Regions from separate parts of the Bradyrhizobium arachidis genome, predicted to be linked through region 1. Evidence: predicted binding sites of a transcription regulator. Region 1 holds the regulator's gene; each other region holds the start of a gene.

Region 1 (5,678 bases):
GGCTTCGCGGTCCAGGCAGTGAAGGCGAGGGGCACGGACCGTCCATGGTCGCCGGCGATCGCGAGCGAGGCTGATTTCGGGACGAGCCTTGCGCCGCAGGCGGCGACGCTCCGCAACCGGGACGCAACGCCGTCCGAGGCCGACTTGCAGGCCGATGACTGAGCAGATCGGCTACAAGTACCAGGCCAGCACGGCGTCGAGTCCCGCACCTCCGATCACCGGTAGCGCCACCATCCGGCTCAGTCCGGCTGTTTGGGCCTCGGAGCCGGAGATCGAGCCGTCATGCGCGAGATCGTCATTGAGCGCGGGCATGCCGGTGGCCCAGGCGCCGCCGATGCTGCCCTCGCTCCTGGCGATGGATTTGTTCGCATAGAGCGCGGAGAGGTCGGTCTGCGCGCCACAATCGCCGGCGTGGAAGACCAGCGCCGAACGAATCTCGTTCGGCACCCAGATCTCGAAGCGCCGCGCAATCGGCGTTGCCTGCGCGGAGAGGAATGTCAGAACCCAGGTCTTCTCAGTGCCGGCTCGGTAGGGGATGCCGACGCCGAGGTTGATCCCGACTTCGGCCGCGTCCTCCCAGCGCAGAAAGCTCTTGGCGTTGTGCAGGTCCTTGATGATCAGCGGCAGGCCCGCTTTCCAGGTGCGTCCGGGCAGGCCGAAGCCGCGCGGAAACCTGGTGTGGCGGGAGTTGAACTCGAACATGTCGGCGGTGCCATAGTAGCCGTCGACGAGCCTCATCTCGTGGGACGTATCGGCGTCGTTGTGCCAGAGCTCGATGGCGCCGACATGCGCCTCGTCGTCGCCGCAGAACAGCACCATCACCGCTTGCAGGAATTCGCCTGCAAAGACCGGCACCGCGACGCCGCAGGTGAGACCGGCTGCAAGGGCTTGGTCGGTCCGTTTGAAATAGGAGTTGGCGAATTTGGTGAGGATCACCGGGTGGCCGGACGCCCAGGCCTTGCCGGGGAGCCCCTCGTCATATCCGAAGTGCAGATCTTCGCTCACAGCCCTGAACGCGGACAGCCCTTCGCCGTAGAGGCCGCCGCCGAATTCCAGACGCATGCGCGTCCTGTCGGGCACCCAGAGTTCAACGACACGAATGAAGGTTTTCATCGAGTCCGTCCGCCGTCCCAAGCCGGAACAGCATCGGCCATTTGCCTGTGAAACGGACGTTCAAAATTCAGGCAGCGCCGCGCAAACTTCGTGCGACGGGAAGGTGGGATATCGAGAGACACAAACAACACCACGTCGCCGGCCGCGGCCGGCGATGGCGATCTCAATTCCGGGCTCCGACCTGGCGGCCGGGGATATCTGCTTCAACCGATCGGCAGACGCGGCGTTGTCGGGCGGTTCTCGGCACTGACCTGCGGCTTGTGCTCGCGCTCGCCGAGCGGCTGGGTCACGGGCAGTTGCAGCACGGTTGCCTGCTGGCCTTCGACGAGCTGAGTCACCAGGACGTATTTGCCGTCGGGGAATTCGATCGCGTCATGATGGCGATCGGGAATGTGCGGATCAATCTTGCCGAACTTGCCGACACGCGAGTTGACGGTGCGCGTCCAGATCCAGCGATTGTCGTAGCGGACGTTGTCGGCGAAGGCGAGCTCCGTTCCCGGCAGCAGGCAGACCGCGACGGTCGGATCGGCCGCGGAGGCAAAGCCGCGCGTCGAGGTGCCGCGGAACGTTGTCGTCACGATCGTCTCGCCGACCTCGGCAGGGCGCGATGCGACGGCATGCAGGCTGTAGTCACACATCGTGGGTGCTCCTCATGCGGAGATAGCAACCCGCGCCTCTGTCTTACGAGGCGCAGGCCTCTATCAGAGTGGAAGCATCATAGCGTCTGCCCGGTTATAGGCAAATCTGCGGCTCGCTGCCGCAGCGTGCGATCACATTATCTTTCCCGAATCCCCCGGGAACAAAGCCTGCTTTCGTGCATTCGGTGGGCGTATCAGTGGCCAGCCGGCGCCGACCAACCGGAGTATGGCCAGACCGGTTGTGATGGTTGCGTGAGCGCATTGCGCGCGTTGCGGACTTGCTCGCTCATGGTCGTTTCCTTGGCCGTCTCCTTACGGACATGGCGGTGCGATGGTGCGGCAACGGCTTGCGATGCTGATGCTGCGATCAGCGCCGCTGCTACTGTGCTCAGGATGATCTTGCGCATGACATCTCCTCCAACCTTCGAAAGCCGATCCGGAGCGGTGCTGCTTCGTGCGGCGTGGCGAGGATGTAGCGCTAGAGGAGGGGCCGGATAATCTGCGCGAAACCAGAAAGACTATCCAGCGGGAGCGGACAATCATCCGCTCCGATCTCTGGTCGGCGATGCCGATCGAAGCGCGCGGACAGCGCGCTTAGTACTTGCGGTATCAGTACTTCCGATAAAGCCCGATCAGCTTGCCCTGAATCTTGACCCGGTTCGGCGGCAGGATGCGCACCTCATAGGCCGCATTGGCGGGCTCGAGCGCGATCGAGGCGCCGCGGCGGCGGAAGCGTTTCAAGGTCGCTTCCTCGTCGTCGATCAGCGCCACCACGATGTCGCCGGTGTCGGCGCTCTCGTTGCGCTGGATCAGCGCCATGTCGCCGTCGAGGATGCCGGCTTCCACCATGGAATCGCCGCGCACTTCGAGCGCGTAGTGCTCGCCCGAGCCGAGCATATCGGGCGGGACGCTGATGGTGTGGCTGCGGGTCTGCAACGCCTCGATCGGCGTGCCGGCCGCGATCCGGCCCATCACCGGCACCGCGACGGGACGCTCGCCCTCGTCCGCAGGCGGGCTGGAGGTCGTGCGGACCTTGCCGAGATTGCCCTCGATGACGCTCGGCGTGAAGCCGCGGCGATTGCCGGCGGCCGCCTGCAGCTCGGGCAGCTTGATCACCTCGATGGCGCGGGCGCGGTTGGGCAGGCGGCGGATGAAGCCGCGCTCCTCGAGCGCGGTGATCAGGCGATGGATGCCTGATTTCGAGCGCAGATCGAGCGCGTCCTTCATCTCGTCGAAGGAGGGCGGTACGCCGCTTTCCTTCAGTCGCTCGCTGATGAACCGCAGGAGCTCGTACTGTTTGCGCGTTAACATCTCGACCAAAATCCCCCGGTTGATGTCGTTCGATTCCGAGACGCTGAATTCAGCGATAAGCCGCTGCATGCTCGAAACAAATCATGAACGGACACTATATGTTCGATACATGTTCCGCAACTGCTTAATTTACCGTGAACGCGACAAAGTTCGCGTCACGCGTGTGGCCAGCGCGTTCAGACCGGCAGGCGCAGCACCTCGCAAGGTGTGCCGGCTTCGGCCTTCGGCGCGAACGGCGCGCGCACGAGAAGTGCCTGTGCCGCAGCGAGATTCGCAAGCAGCGAGGAATCCTGGTGATTGACGGGAAGGGCGATCAGCGTGCCGTCGTCGCGCGTCTCCAGGCGTGCGCGCAGATAATCTTCGCGCTGGTCGTTGGCGCCGACGTCGCGGCCCAGCACCGCGCGCTCGCGGCGATGGTGAATCACGGAGCGGCCCGACAGCGCCCGAATCAGCGGCACCATGAACAGGAAGGCGCACACATAGGATGACACGGGATTGCCGGGCAGGCCGATCACGCGCATCGCCGCCAACCTTCCATGCATCATCGGCTTGCCGGGCCGCATCGCGATCTTCCAGAACGTCATCGCGGTGCCCTCGGCCTTCAGCGCCTGCTGGACCAGATCGTGGTCGCCGACCGAGGCGCCGCCGGTGGTGATCAGGATGTCGGCGCCGCTCGCGCGGGCGCGGCGTATGCCCGCGGTGGTGGCGTCCAGGGTATCGGCGGCAACACCGAGATCGACGGTATCGGCGCCCTCGCTGCGGGCGAGCGCGTGCAGGGCATAGCCGTTGGAATAGACGATCTGGCCGGGGCCAGGCGTGGTGCCCGGCATCACCAGCTCGTCGCCGGTGGCGAGAATCGCGACCTTCGGGCGGCGGTGGACGGGTAGAAACGGGTGATTCATGCCGGCGGCGAGCGCGAGGTCGCGCTCCGTCAGCCGGATGCCCTTGCGCAGCAGCACGTCGCCCTCGCTGAAATCGACGCCGGCGGGGCGGATGTGTCGTCCCGTCACGGCCGCTTCCTTGATCGTGATGCGCCTGCCGTCCGCAACCGTGTCCTCCTGGATCACGATCGCGTCTGCGCCGTCGGGAACGACGCCGCCGGTGAAGATCCGCACGGCTTCGCCGGCGCCGACCGATCCTGCAAACGGCCGCCCCGCCGCGACCTCGCCGATCACGGTAAGCTGGGAATCGATCTTGGCGGCGTCGGCCGCACGCACCGCATAGCCATCCATCGCCGACATCGCCTGCGGCGGCTGGGTGCGCCGCGCCGCGACGTCGTGGGCAAGCACGCGCTGGAAGGCCTGGTCGAGGGCGAGCATTTCTTCAGGCAGCGGCTCTGCGCCGGCAAGCACCGCGGCAAGCGCGTCAGAAACCGGCATCAGGGCCACGGGTGAAAACTCCAGCTGCGCCCGTTCGGGCAAATCGGCGGCGAGAGTTCTAGCCGAGTGCAGGCGCAGAGGCAAAAAGGCGATCACGCAGGATGATTCATCCTGCGTTGTCCGCTCTGCAGTGAAGGATAGACGTCAAGTCCGCCGCGGCATGATCCAGAAGGCGAGACAGACCGGGACGAGGATGGCCATGGCGAGGACGAGAAGGACGAGTGCCACGGCCAGCATCGGTCAACTCCCCGGCTGCTCGTCCGGACTGACGTCCGGCGCTTTGGGACTCTGATCCTTGTCGGGCAGCGGATCGGCCTGCGATTTCAGGTCGGCGGCCTTGCTGATCAGCTTGGCGGAGAGCTCAGAATCCGAGGTGGTTCTGGCGTATTTCATCAGCAGCGAGGCCTGCTTGGTGAGGTAGGTTTTGCCCAACACGACGATAAGCCTGATGTAGAATTCCCAACGGACTCATGAGTCCGGAAGCCGGTATTCGTTCCGGGAACTCCGTACAAAATTGCACAAAGTGATTGGGTTCCTCATTTTGCGCCAAATTAGGTCCAGCACCGGCGCGCCCCAGCGACGGGCCGAACCGGCCCCCAACGTCAAACCCCGAGTGCCTTCAAGGCGTTCCCGACATCGGTGGGCGAGGTCACATGCACCGCGGTCAAGCCGCGGGCGCGGGCTCCCTCGATGTTCTCGGCAAGATCGTCGAAGAATACGATCCGGTTGGCCGGCACGCCGATGGCGGCCACGACATGGTCGAAAGCCTCCGCGTCCGGCTTGCGCAGGCCGATGCTGGAGGACAGGTAGACCTCGCGGAAATGGCCGAGCAGGTCGGCATATTCCTTCGAGAAATAGTCCACGTGCGGCCGGTTGGTGTTGGAGAAGGCGTAGAGCGGCATTTGCCGCGCCGCGCGCGGCAACAGCTCGGCAATGTCCGGCATCTCGCCGGCGAAGATCGCGTTCCAGCCCTCCAGGAACTGCGCGTCGGAAATGCCGATCCCGAGTGAGGTGCGCAGCGAGGCGAAATAGTCCTCGTCGCTGATCTTGCCGACCTCGTGCAGCCGGTAGGCCTCGTCGCGCACATAGCGCGCGACGATGGCTTCGGGCTTGCAGCCGGCATGTCCCGCCCAGCAGTCGATCGCCTTGGAGAAATCGATGTCGAGCACCACGCGCCCGAGATCGAACAGAAGCGCATCGGCGCTGCCGGGAGAGAGCGAGGTCACCTGCATCCTTT
Region 2 (5,678 bases), 4.9 Mb from region 1:
CGAATTCACTTCAGTGGACGTCGGCAACAAGGCGAGCAACGTCATCCCCGGCGAGGCCCGTGCCAAATTCAACATCCGCTATAACGACAACCACACCCAGGCGAGCCTGCGCGAGCTGGTCGAGACGCGCCTCGCCAAGGCCTGCGGCAACCGCATCAAGGCCCGCATCGTCTGGGAGCCCTCGAACTCCAACGTGTTCGTGACCAAGCCCGGCCCGTTCACCGATCTTGCGGTGTCCGCGATCGAGGAGGTGACGGGACGCAAGCCGGAGCTGTCGACGAGCGGTGGGACGTCGGATGCACGGTTCATCTCGAGCTATTGCCCGGTGATCGAGTTCGGCCTGGTCGGCCAGACCATGCACCAGGTCGACGAGCGCGTGCCGGTGACCGATCTGGAGAAGCTGACGAAAGTGTATCGCGGGATTTTGACGCGGTATTTTGGGTAGGCGCTGCTCTCGCCCAGCACACCACTGTCATCGCCCGCGAAGGCGGGCGATCCAGTACTCCGAGACAGCAGCGATAGAACCGAGGGGCCGCGGCGTACTGGATGCCCCGCCTTCGCGGGGCATGACACCGCGGGTGACGCGAGAGCGCGCGCCTGCGCGCTAATAATCCACCTTCATCAGATACAGCCCCTCCGGCGGCGCGACGATGCCGCAGGCAGTGCGGTTGCGGGCTTCCAACGCCGCGGAGAGGTCGTCCGCGGTCCAGCGGCCATCGCCGACCCAGACCAGCGAGCCCACCATCGAACGGACCTGGCTGTGCAGGAACGAGCGCGCCGAGGTGACAATGGTGATCTCGCGGCCATCGCGCAGCACGTCGAGCTGGTCGAGCGTCTTCTCCGGCGACTTGGCCTGGCATTCGGTGTCGCGGAAGGTGGTGAAATCGTGCTTGCCGAGCAGGCGTTTTGCTGCCGCATGCATCGCATCGGCGTCGAGCTTGCGCGGCACGCGCCAGGCGTGGCCGACATCGAGCGCGAGATTGGCGCGGGTGTTGATGACGCGGTAGCGGTAATGCCGTTTCACGGCGGAGAAGCGCGCCTCGAATGTATCAGGAACGATCTCGGCCTCGAGCACCGCGATCGGATGCGGGCGCAGATGCGCATTGAGACCGTCGCGAAAACGGCCTGGCGGAAACTGCTTCTCGACATCGACATGCGCGACTTGGCCGCGCGCATGCACGCCGGCATCGGTGCGGCCGGCGCCGTGCACGCGCAGATCCGCGCCCGTCATCGCCTTCACCGCCGCTTCCAGCGCGCCCTGCACCGACGGCAGCGTGTCCTGGATCTGCCAGCCGAAGAACGGCGCGCCGTCATATTCGATGGTGAGCTTGTATCGGGGCATCGATCCAGCTTTATCCGGCGTCATTGCCGGGCTTGACCCGGCAATCCATCGCCCAAGAAGGAGTTTTGTTAGAAGATGGATACGCGGGTCAAGCCCGCGTATGACGAGTTGATTAGGTGAATTTAGCTCCCGCCCTCAAGGGCACGCCGCGCAGGAAGTCCGCGGCCTGCATGCGGGCCTTGCCTTCGCGCTGGAGCTCGATGATGCGGATCGCGCCCTCGCCGCAGGCGATGGTGAGGTGATCGTCGAGCACCGCGCCCGGTGAACCCACGCCCTTCGCCAATTCGCATCGCAGGATTTTGACGCGCGCGTTCTCGCTGACACCGTCAAGCTCGGCCCATGCGCCGGGAAACGGCGACAGGCCGTGGATGTGGCGGAGCACGGCGCGTGCGGGCTTGGTCCAGTCGATCCGTGCCTCGGCCTTGTCGATCTTGGCCGCATAGGTGACGCCGTCCTCGCTCTGCTGCTTGAGCTGCAGGCCGCCGCGTTCGAGCCCAGCCATGGCGCGGACCATCAGATCGCCGCCGAGACGGGACAGGCGATCGTGCAGATCGAGCGCGGTCATGGTGTCGGTGATCGGAAGACGCTCGGCCATGGCGACGTCGCCGGTGTCGAGGCCGACATCCATCTTCATCACCATCACGCCGCTTTCGGCATCACCAGCCATGATGGCGCGGTTGATCGGCGCCGCGCCGCGCCAGCGCGGCAGCAGCGAAGCATGCAGATTGTAGCAACCGAGCTTTGGCGCATCGAGGATCGCCTGCGGCAGGATCATGCCGTAGGCGACGACGACGGCGGCATCGGCGTCGAACGCGCGAAATTCTTCCAGCGCTTCCTCAGTCTTCAGCGTCTTCGGCGTCAGCACGGGCACGCCGAGCTTTCGCGCCGCTTCCTCGACCGGGGTCGGCTGCAATTGCAGCCCGCGCCGCCCGCCCGGCTTCGGCGCACGGGTGTAGACGGCCGCGATCTCGTGGCCATGCGCGACCAGCTCGAGCAGCGTCGGCACGGAGAAATCGGGCGTGCCCATGAAGATCAGGCGGAGGGGCATCAACAGAACTCGCTGCGTTCCCTCCCCCCCTTGCGGGGGAGGGCTAGGGAGAGGGGTGCCACACGACGCGCTCTCTCGGCACAAGCGTTCGCGGCACGCACGTAATTCAGATGACGGATGGACTTCCGCCGGGGCTACCCCTCTCCCCCGCCCTCCCCCGCAAGGGGGGAGGGAGCGCAGGGAATGCGGAGCAGCATTAGAGACTCACTCGCCCGCGCGCTTGGCGGCTTTCTCGAACTTCTTCATCACGCGGTCGCGCTTGAGCTTCGACAGGTAGTCGACGAACAGCACGCCGTTGAGATGGTCGATCTCGTGCTGGATGCAGGTGGCGTAGAGGCCTTCGGCGTCCTCCTCATGCAGCTTGCCGTCGAGATCGGTGAAGCGCACGCGCACCTTCGCAGGGCGCTCGACCTCCTCGTAATATTCGGGGATCGACAGGCAGCCTTCCTCGTAAGTGGACAGCTCCTCGGAGGAGGCGATGATCTCGGGGTTGATGAACACGCGCGGTTCCGGCTTGGTCTCGCCGTCCTGGTTGGGCTTGGCGAGGTCCATGGTGATCAGGCGCAGCGGCTGCGCGACCTGGATCGCCGCAAGCCCGATTCCGGGCGCGTCGTACATGGTCTCGAACATGTCGTCGGCAAGCTTGCGGATCTCCGGCGTGACCTTCTCGATCGGCTTGGAGACCAGGCGCAGCTGCTTGTCGGGCAGGATGATGATTTCTCGTAGGGCCATGGCGGCGATTTAAGCCGCGCGCCGGATGCGGTCAATGCGGCCAGGAACCCGGCTCACGCTCCGCTCACGATAAAACTTCAGGTTTCGTTAACCATAAAACTTAAGGAGTTCTTTACCGAAATCGTTCCCCCTTCGTTCGCGACCGAGCGCGAATCGGTTAGAAGGGCTGGCATGAACGAGATCATTTTCATGGCTGGCGACTGGCCGGTGCGCACCATCGATGCGCTGATCGGCTTCGGCGCGCTGGTCCTCATCCTGCTGGTTGTGATTGCGGTCGTGATCACTCGCTCGGGACGGCGCGGCGCGGAACTTGCCATGGCGCATGCGATCCGTGCCGACGAGCTCGAGGAGCGCCTCGCCCAGGTGCTGCACGCCCAAGCTGAGGCCTCCGGCCGGGTCGATGCCATGACCCAGGCGCTGGCCGGCCGTCAGGCCGAGATGGCGCGGGCGGTCAACGAGCGGCTCGATTCGGTGACCCACCGCGTCGGCCAGTCCATGGAACATTCGACCCGCAACACCATGGAGAGCCTGCGCGCGCTGCACGAGCGGCTCGGCATCATCGACAACGCGCACAAGAACCTCACCGACCTCACCACGCAGGTGACCACCTTGCGCGACGTGCTCGCCAACAAGCAGTCGCGCGGCGCCTTCGGCCAGGCGCGGATGGAGGCGATCGTCCAGGACGGACTGCCGAAAGGCTCCTACGAGTTCCAGTTCACGCTCTCGACCGGCAAGCGCCCGGACTGCGTCGTGTTCCTGCCCGACCAGCGCCCGCTCTGCATCGACGCGAAATTTCCGCTGGAGGCGATGACCGCGCTGCACGACGCCCGCACCGACGAGGAGCGGCGCGTGGCCACGCAGCGGCTGCGCGGCGACGTGATGAAGCATGTCAGCGACATCGCGGAAAAATATCTCGTCGCCGGCGAGACCCAGGAGATGGCGCTGATGTTCGTGCCGTCGGAATCGGTCTATGCCGAGATCCACGACGGCTTCGACGACGTGATTCAGAAGGCCTATCGCGCCCGCGTGGTGCTGGTGTCGCCCTCGCTCCTGATGCTCGCGATCCAGGTGATGCAGCAGATCATGAAGGACGCGCGCATGCGCGATGCCGCCGACCAGATCCGCACCGAGGTGATCAAGCTCGGCGACGATCTCGGCCGCCTGCGCGACCGTGTGATGAAGCTGCAAAAGCATTTTGCCGACGTGAACGAGGACGTCCGCCAGGTGCTGATCTCCGCCGACAAGATCGAGAAGCGCGCGGGGAGAATCGAGGAACTCGATTTCAGCAAGACCGATGCGCCGGAAGGCCCGCGGCTGGTCGCGACGGGCGCACCGGAGCTGTTTCCGCGGAAGCTCCAGGCGGGGGAGTGAGATAGAGGCACACTGTCATGCCCCGCGAAGGCGGGGCATCCAGTATTCCGTGACAGTCGTGATTGAATCGAGACGCTGGTGATTACTGGATCGTCCGCCTTCGCGGACGATGACAGGGGTGAAGGCTGGCATGAGCGCACGCCATTACTACGTCTACATTCTCGCCAGCAGGATCGGCGGAACGCTATATATCGGCGTCACGAACGACATCATCCGCCGCGTGACGCAGCACAAGTCCAAACTCATCGAGAGCTTCACTGAAAAGTACGACGTCGCCCGGCTTGTCTACTTCGAGCAATTCGATGATCCCGAGAACGCGATCAAGCGGGAGAAGCGGCTCAAAAAGTGGAACAGGGCTTGGAAGATTCGACTGATCGAGCAGCACAACCCAAACTGGGATGATCCTTATCCCGGCATCGCCGGCCCACCATGACATACCTCGCCGCGCTGTCATACCCCGCGAAGGCGGGGTATCCAGTACGCCGCGGCGATTGTGGTTGAACCGAGACGCTGGTGTTTACTGGATCGTCCGCCTTCGCGGACGATGACACTGAGGGTGCCGAGGGCTTTCCCCTCTCACCGCACACCAGAGTCTTTTTCCCCAGAATCTGCTAACACCACCCCATGACTGCACCCGAGGTGACCTCCCCAGCCGCTAGCCCCGCCCCTGCGACCTCCTGGCGCGAGAGCCTGGCTGTGTACCTGCAACCGCGGGTGCTGATCGTGCTGTTCCTCGGCTTCTCCTCGGGGCTGCCGCTGGCGCTGTCGGGATCGACGCTGCTGGTCTGGATGCGCGAGGCTGGGGTCGATCTCAAGACCATCGGGCTGTTCGCGCTGGTCGGCACGCCCTACACGCTGAAATTTTTGTGGGCGCCACTGGTCGACGCGCTGCATGTGCCGCTGTTCACGCGCGCGTTCGGACGGCGGCGCGGCTGGCTGGTGTTCTCGCAATTGCTGCTGATCATCGCGATCCTGCTGCTGGCGATGACCGATCCCGCGCGCTCGCCGTTCTACGTCGCGCTCGGCGCGCTGCTGGTGGCGACGACATCGTCGACGCAGGACATCGTCGTCGACGCCTTCCGCGTCGAGAGCCTGCCCGAGAGCGAGCAGGCCGCCGGCATGGCCGCTTACGTTGCGGCCTATCGCATCGGCATGCTGGTCTCGACCGCGGGCGCGCTGTTCATC
Region 3 (5,678 bases), 1.0 Mb from region 1:
CCTACGGCTGCGAAAGCACCTCGAGGGCACAACCAGCGACCGGCTTTCGCGATCCCATCGCAGAGCCGTTCGTTGGTGAGGTGCGTGCCACCCCACTGTCACGCCCAAAACGAAACGGGCACTGAAGACGTCGGCAACTCAACGTCCTCAGCGCCCGCTCCTCGCGAAAACTCTTCGCGTTAAGGCTTACTCCTCCGCCGGCTCCTCGCCGTCGGCGTCGCTCTCGGGCGTGCCGGCCAAAATCTGCTCGGAGATCAGGCCGGAGTTCTGGCGGATCGAGGTCTCGATCTTGGCGGTGATGTCGGGGTTGCCCTTCAAAAACGCCTTGGCGTTCTCGCGGCCCTGGCCGAGACGCTGGCTGTCATAGGAGAACCAGGCGCCCGACTTCTCGACGATGCCGGCCTTGACGCCGAGGTCGAGGATCTCGCCCATCTTGGAGACGCCCTCGCCGTACATGATGTCGAACTCGACCTGCTTGAAGGGCGGCGCCAGCTTGTTCTTCACCACCTTCACGCGCGTGGTGTTGCCGACCACTTCGTCGCGCTCCTTGATCGCGCCGATGCGACGGATGTCGAGACGGACGGAGGCATAGAACTTCAGCGCGTTACCGCCGGTCGTGGTTTCCGGCGAGCCGTACATCACACCGATCTTCATGCGGATCTGGTTGATGAAGATCACCATGGTGTTGGACTTGTTGATGGAGGCCGTCAGCTTGCGCAGCGCCTGGCTCATCAGACGTGCCTGCAGGCCCGGCAGCGCATCGCCCATCTCGCCTTCGAGCTCGGCCTTCGGCACCAGCGCCGCAACCGAATCGACCACCAGCACGTCCACCGCGCCCGAACGCACCAGCGTGTCGCAAATTTCCAGCGCCTGCTCGCCGGTGTCGGGCTGCGAGATCAGGAGCTCGTCGATGTTGACGCCCAGCTTGCGGGCATAGACCGGGTCGAGCGCGTGCTCGGCGTCGATGAAGGCGCAGATGCCGCCCTTCTTCTGTGCTTCCGCCACCGTGTGCAGCGCCAGCGTGGTCTTGCCCGAGGATTCCGGCCCGTATATCTCGACGATGCGCCCCTTCGGCAGACCGCCGATGCCGAGCGCGATATCGAGCCCGAGCGAGCCGGAGGACACCGCCTCGATGTCCATGGACCGGTCGCTCTTGCCGAGCTTCATCACCGATCCCTTGCCGAACTGGCGCTCGATCTGGGAGAGCGCGGCAGCCAGGGCTTTACTCTTGTCCATGGAAGATCCTTCGACGATACGCAGGGCAGTGGCGGACATTGGGTCGTGCTCCTTATGGCGAGGATTCGCGTGTGGGACAAACGATTGGGCGGCGGGTCGTCGATAAAAGTATGTACCCTATCTGTTCTATGTTCGCAATATGTTCTTTCGCGAATTCGGGTGCTGTCCGTATTTGACCCTCGGTGTCCCAGTTTGTTCTAGCGAGTGTCCTAAGTTCAATTTTGAACCAATGCGGCCGGTGGTAGTTGAGGCCGCATCACCGGCTTCGGCTCTGCCCGTAGGCGTCGGTGGCTGAGAGACCGAGAGCGCTCCCGCCTGCTACCAGGGAGCGCCGCTATGCCGGACTATTCTCACCGAATCGCCGTTCAGACCGCTCTAATCGCCGCAGAAATCGAGCGAACCCAGCAGATTTGCAGACGCTCGATGGAACTGCTCCGGCTTCCGCTTCCGAGCACATTCCTTGGAAACAGACTCAATCCGCCGCCAGAAGAAGAGAATGAGGAGTAAGACCGCCTGAGTTGGAGACCTCTTTCGGTCCTCATCCAAATTGCGACAGGAACGTTCAGCGGTAGCCTTGTCGGCTTGGCGCGGGTGTCCCGTCAGATGACACAAAACCTTGGCATAGGTTGTGCAGACTAACCGTCACCGGGGAATTGCTCATTCCCACCCGGGGCTGGAAAGCCGCCGCCCGCGCTCAATTTAAGCGGGCGGCGTTTTTGCTTCGCCCGTGAAATCTTCCACTGTCCTAATTCGATTTGCCGGGTGTCCTAATAGGAGCGCACCGCAGATCGCGGCCTTTCGAGCCTCCTGAAATTGAATTTTGAGGTGCCGTGCTCCTCTGGCTGAAGCGCCGGCCATCAAGCGGTGGGAGCTTGTATTTAAATGCTACAAATTGTAACGCTTATATTTGTAGCGCTACGAGACGTAGACAATTTCAGGAGGAGACATGAAGTCGATGATCAAGATCGCGCTCGTGCTGGCCGTGTTCGCCGGCTCGGCGGCGGCTTACGCCCACACATCGTGCGGTCCGATGTCGTCGGGCGCTCCGAAGGTCGGCATGAAAATCACGAAGCGGTGGCAGCTGCACGACGGCTGTCACAGCCGCTACGCGCAGATGCTGGGCAAGCCCTGCCACTAAAGCGCGATGAGATTTGGATTGGCTTGTTGTTCACGCATGATCTTTCCGGAAAACCGCTTCGTACTTTTCCGGATCATGCTTTAACGCGCGAGAGGCTCAAAGACGGCGAGAGGCCGCCTCAGCTGTCGGCCTCTTTGATTTTTCCCGATCCGCCGCATCTGGTGCAGGGACGAAACTCGACCTTCTCACCAAGGTGCATCGGCTTCATGCCGCTGTCCCGGCCCGTCCCGTCGCATTCGGGGCAGTTGTGCTCGACATCCTTCTGCTCGCTCATGTGCGCCTCTCGCTAAAGCATGATCCGGAAAAGTGCGTAGCGGTTTTTCGAAGAGATCATGCGCAAACAACAAGCCAAAGCGCGATGATCACTCATCCTGATCTCATCGCGCTTTAGGGCATTCGAGCGGATCTCATCGCGAGGTTAGCCGGCTGGCAACCTTTCTTTGGGCCTGACGGAAGATTCAATCTTGCCGTGCCCCCTCTTCCATTGAAGCTGACGCGCAGCAAAGACGCAGCCGCCGGCCGCCGTCATAAATCCGCAATCCTGCGGCACCGAACCTTTGCGCGGTTACCGGCTTTGTCGGGACGGGGCCGCTCTAACGGGGAGCTCTGTCATGGCGGAAGACACGCACCACGATGCGGCGAGGCGCAATCATTTCCTCGAGGCGGCGCTCGAGGAGATGGCGAAGTTCGAGCGCAAGGAAAACGAGTTCCGCAAGAAGGACCGCGAGGAGCGCGCCGCCGAGCTGCGCCTGCCCGTGGGCGAGATCAAGGTCCATTAGGCCGCGCTTGGACCTGTTTGGACCGGCCCTGTTTGGCAACCGGCTTCGGAGCTGACCGGCCCTCCCGGCGCGGCTGATCGCGCGCGCGTGCCCGCCAGGGGACCGCTTCGCACGCGGCGGCGAAACCGCACTGAAGGTATCGAAACACCTATATTAAGCCATTGATTGCACAGCGAAATTGCCCAGCGCCCTACTGTGCATGGGGTTGTTTTCAGCTTTTGAAAGCCGCCATCGTGCCGGGCCCGATGCCTCGGACCCGCTTTCCGCGCGCCCGACGCCGCCCTACAGCAGCATCAATAGCGCGATGCCGATCACCAGCACCACGAAGCCAGCCGCCGTCGCGGCGGCAAATGACCGCTCTACGTTATCCATGATGCCACCCCGTTCTCGGCGCGCCACGTTTCCCCCATGGCATCGTCGAAGCAGTGAATCTCGCCCGCGGGTGTGGCTCCAGTTGTGCGATCGGATGGCCAAATTGGGACCTGTGCGGGGCCAGTCTGCGGCCTCGTGCCGCGCAAGCTTTAGCTGCCTCCGTCAGGCGCCTGTAAGCCGACTCCCCTAGTTTCATTTCGCCCGGTGGACCAACACCGGGCCTCCATACCCAGTCGATGACCCCGCTCGGCCCCGAGCGGGGTTTTCTGTTTGCGGGGGCAACACCGGAGCGACCGCGATCTGCCGACGTGTCAGGCTGCCGTAAGCTGAGGCCGCTAGGGTCATCGGGCTATGGTGTTGCAGCCCAGCACCTCAGCCTCCAATAACCTCTCACCCGCTTGGCTCTCCCCAAGCGGGTTTTTTCATGCCTGCCCGCCGGTTCGCGGGGCGGTCTCCTCCCGCGTCAGCCTTAGCGAGAAGGCGCGGATCGCGGGCGCGGCCACGAGCACGATCGGCAGCATCGCGGCCCATGCGACCAGCCACGACAGCGTCCAGTGCCGCAGGAAGAGCATTGCGCTTGTCGCCGGAAAGCTGGCGATCCCCGCCGCGATCAGCGAGGTCAGGCCGGACTGGATGACACCGAAGACGAAATGACTGTAGCGGCGGGGAATGCCGAGCATGAGTGCCTATGTCCTTGCTTGCTGCTGCCGTCATGAGGCGAAGCAAGGCACGTGCCGTGAGTCGCATAATAGATGCGCGCTACCGCGCGCTGGCGTCGATCAGTGTCGCGCGCGGAACTCTGTTCATGGTCGGAGAACCACGGAGTACCGGCGCTCGTGCAGGGTATCTTTCGGAATTCGATTTCGCTTGTTGCGGAGCGCGCGCGTTCTCGGGATAGCCGTGAACCCTCCGGGGCTTATCGTCAGATTTCGCTTGTCGCGGGAATATTAAGACGCCCAACATGTTTGGCATCTGATGAAGGTGAATCGTGGGAGGTGGCCATGAATCACAGGGGCGTCGAGTTCACCGTCGCCAAGACGGCAATCCCCGGGGTCTGGCAGTGGCAGTTCCGGATCGGCGAGCAGGTCAAGACCGGCAAGACCGAGACCAAGATCGATCTGCTGGCGATCCGGCGGGTGCAGCTGCGCATTGATCGGGAGCTGAAGGCGATCGGGCGCAAGACCGCTTGAGCAGGCAAGGCGGCGCGAGTCGTTCGCCCCACAGCATGCCATGCGGGGCCTATTCCGTAGCCGCCCGGAATTGATCTGGGGATGGTTTGGGACTGCACTGCGCGCCCATGGCCTTGGGGGCGGGGCCGTCACGCGTGATCGGTGCCAGCCAATGCCGCTTTACTTCTTTCGAATCCGGAACGGCCGTTATTCCGGCTGTGCGGACCAAGCGACGGAATTTGCCGATCGCGATTCGGCCTGGAGGGAGATGACCAGCGTCTGCGCCGATATGGCGGCCGGCATCGCCCGCAAGCTGCAGCAAGACTCCGAATGGCACATGGAGCTGCTCGACGAGGCCAAGGAGCCGGTGTTCCGGATCCGCATCGTCGCAGAAACCCTCGAATAGGGCCCGCTCCTAATCCGCGCTGGGCAGCCGCCGCATGGTGAATTCGATGTCGCCGCCGGGCAGCTCGCGCCAGGTCTCGACGGCGCTCATATAGCCGGCCTTGGGGTAGCGGGCGAAGAAGGCCTCCGCCCGCGCCCGTGCCGCCGGGCGCGGCAGGGTGAAGGTCTCGCGCAGATAGCCGTCGCCGGTGGTCGCGCCCGGCCTGCCACCGGTCTTGCGACGGCGCGCCATCCGCTCGGCGAGATCCCGCGGCCGGTCGGCCATGTCGGCCCTCCTCTACGCAATACTGACCGGCTCAATGTAGGAAGCGGGCCGCCTGAAGAGGAGTCCTGTTCCGGAGGCGTCATTGCGGCCTCCGACGGGGGCGATCAGTTGGCAGCGGTGCCGGTCTTGCTCTTCTTCGGCGCGCTGGTTGCGGCCGAGGCCTTCGGCGCCGCCGGCTGCTTCGGGGGATCGGAGCGCATGCCGCCCCAGGGATCACTGGACGACTTGGCGTCCGGAATCTTCTTCAGCGTTTCCTTGTAGGCCTTTTCACGCTCGGCATCCGCGGCCTTCTCCTCGGGGGTCTTGCCCGGGCC

The links. Region 1 encodes LexA, which represses DNA repair genes until DNA is damaged. Its sites were predicted from a motif close to TGTTCNNNNTGTGTTCNG; they were not measured.
Region 2: WN72_RS03740 (DNA recombination protein RmuC) is a predicted target of LexA. The motif match lies at 3,245-3,262, and genes of this name have one in related genera.
Region 3: recA (recombinase RecA) is a predicted target of LexA. The motif match lies at 1,366-1,383, and genes of this name have one in related genera.

What each region holds. Positions count from the first base shown of each region.
Region 1 covers NZ_CP030050.1:5,660,410-5,666,087, reverse strand. Annotated here, with positions in the region: gene WN72_RS26495 (ComEC/Rec2 family competence protein) at 1-162, shown strand, start outside; gene WN72_RS26490 (GAF domain-containing protein) at 172-1,113, opposite strand; gene WN72_RS26485 (hypothetical protein) at 1,317-1,751, opposite strand; gene WN72_RS26480 (hypothetical protein) at 1,946-2,158, opposite strand; gene lexA (transcriptional repressor LexA) at 2,361-3,062, opposite strand; gene WN72_RS26470 (molybdopterin molybdotransferase MoeA) at 3,239-4,450, opposite strand; gene WN72_RS26465 (hypothetical protein) at 4,682-4,876, opposite strand; gene WN72_RS26460 (HAD family hydrolase) at 5,044-5,673, opposite strand.
Region 2 covers NZ_CP030050.1:793,394-799,071, reverse strand. Annotated here, with positions in the region: gene dapE (succinyl-diaminopimelate desuccinylase) at 1-445, shown strand, start outside; gene truA (tRNA pseudouridine(38-40) synthase TruA) at 605-1,342, opposite strand; gene fmt (methionyl-tRNA formyltransferase) at 1,455-2,390, opposite strand; gene def (peptide deformylase) at 2,595-3,122, opposite strand; gene WN72_RS03740 (DNA recombination protein RmuC) at 3,294-4,493, shown strand; gene WN72_RS03735 (GIY-YIG nuclease family protein) at 4,624-4,926, shown strand; gene WN72_RS03730 (AmpG family muropeptide MFS transporter) at 5,118-5,678, shown strand, end outside.
Region 3 covers NZ_CP030050.1:6,687,425-6,693,102, forward strand. Annotated here, with positions in the region: gene recA (recombinase RecA) at 187-1,275, opposite strand; gene WN72_RS31470 (hypothetical protein) at 2,183-2,374, shown strand; gene WN72_RS31475 (hypothetical protein) at 2,493-2,648, opposite strand; gene WN72_RS31480 (hypothetical protein) at 2,986-3,153, shown strand; gene WN72_RS31485 (DUF2798 domain-containing protein) at 3,948-4,205, opposite strand; gene WN72_RS31490 (hypothetical protein) at 4,527-4,715, shown strand; gene WN72_RS31495 (DUF6894 family protein) at 4,867-5,100, shown strand; gene WN72_RS31500 (hypothetical protein) at 5,110-5,364, opposite strand; gene WN72_RS31505 (hypothetical protein) at 5,469-5,678, opposite strand, start outside.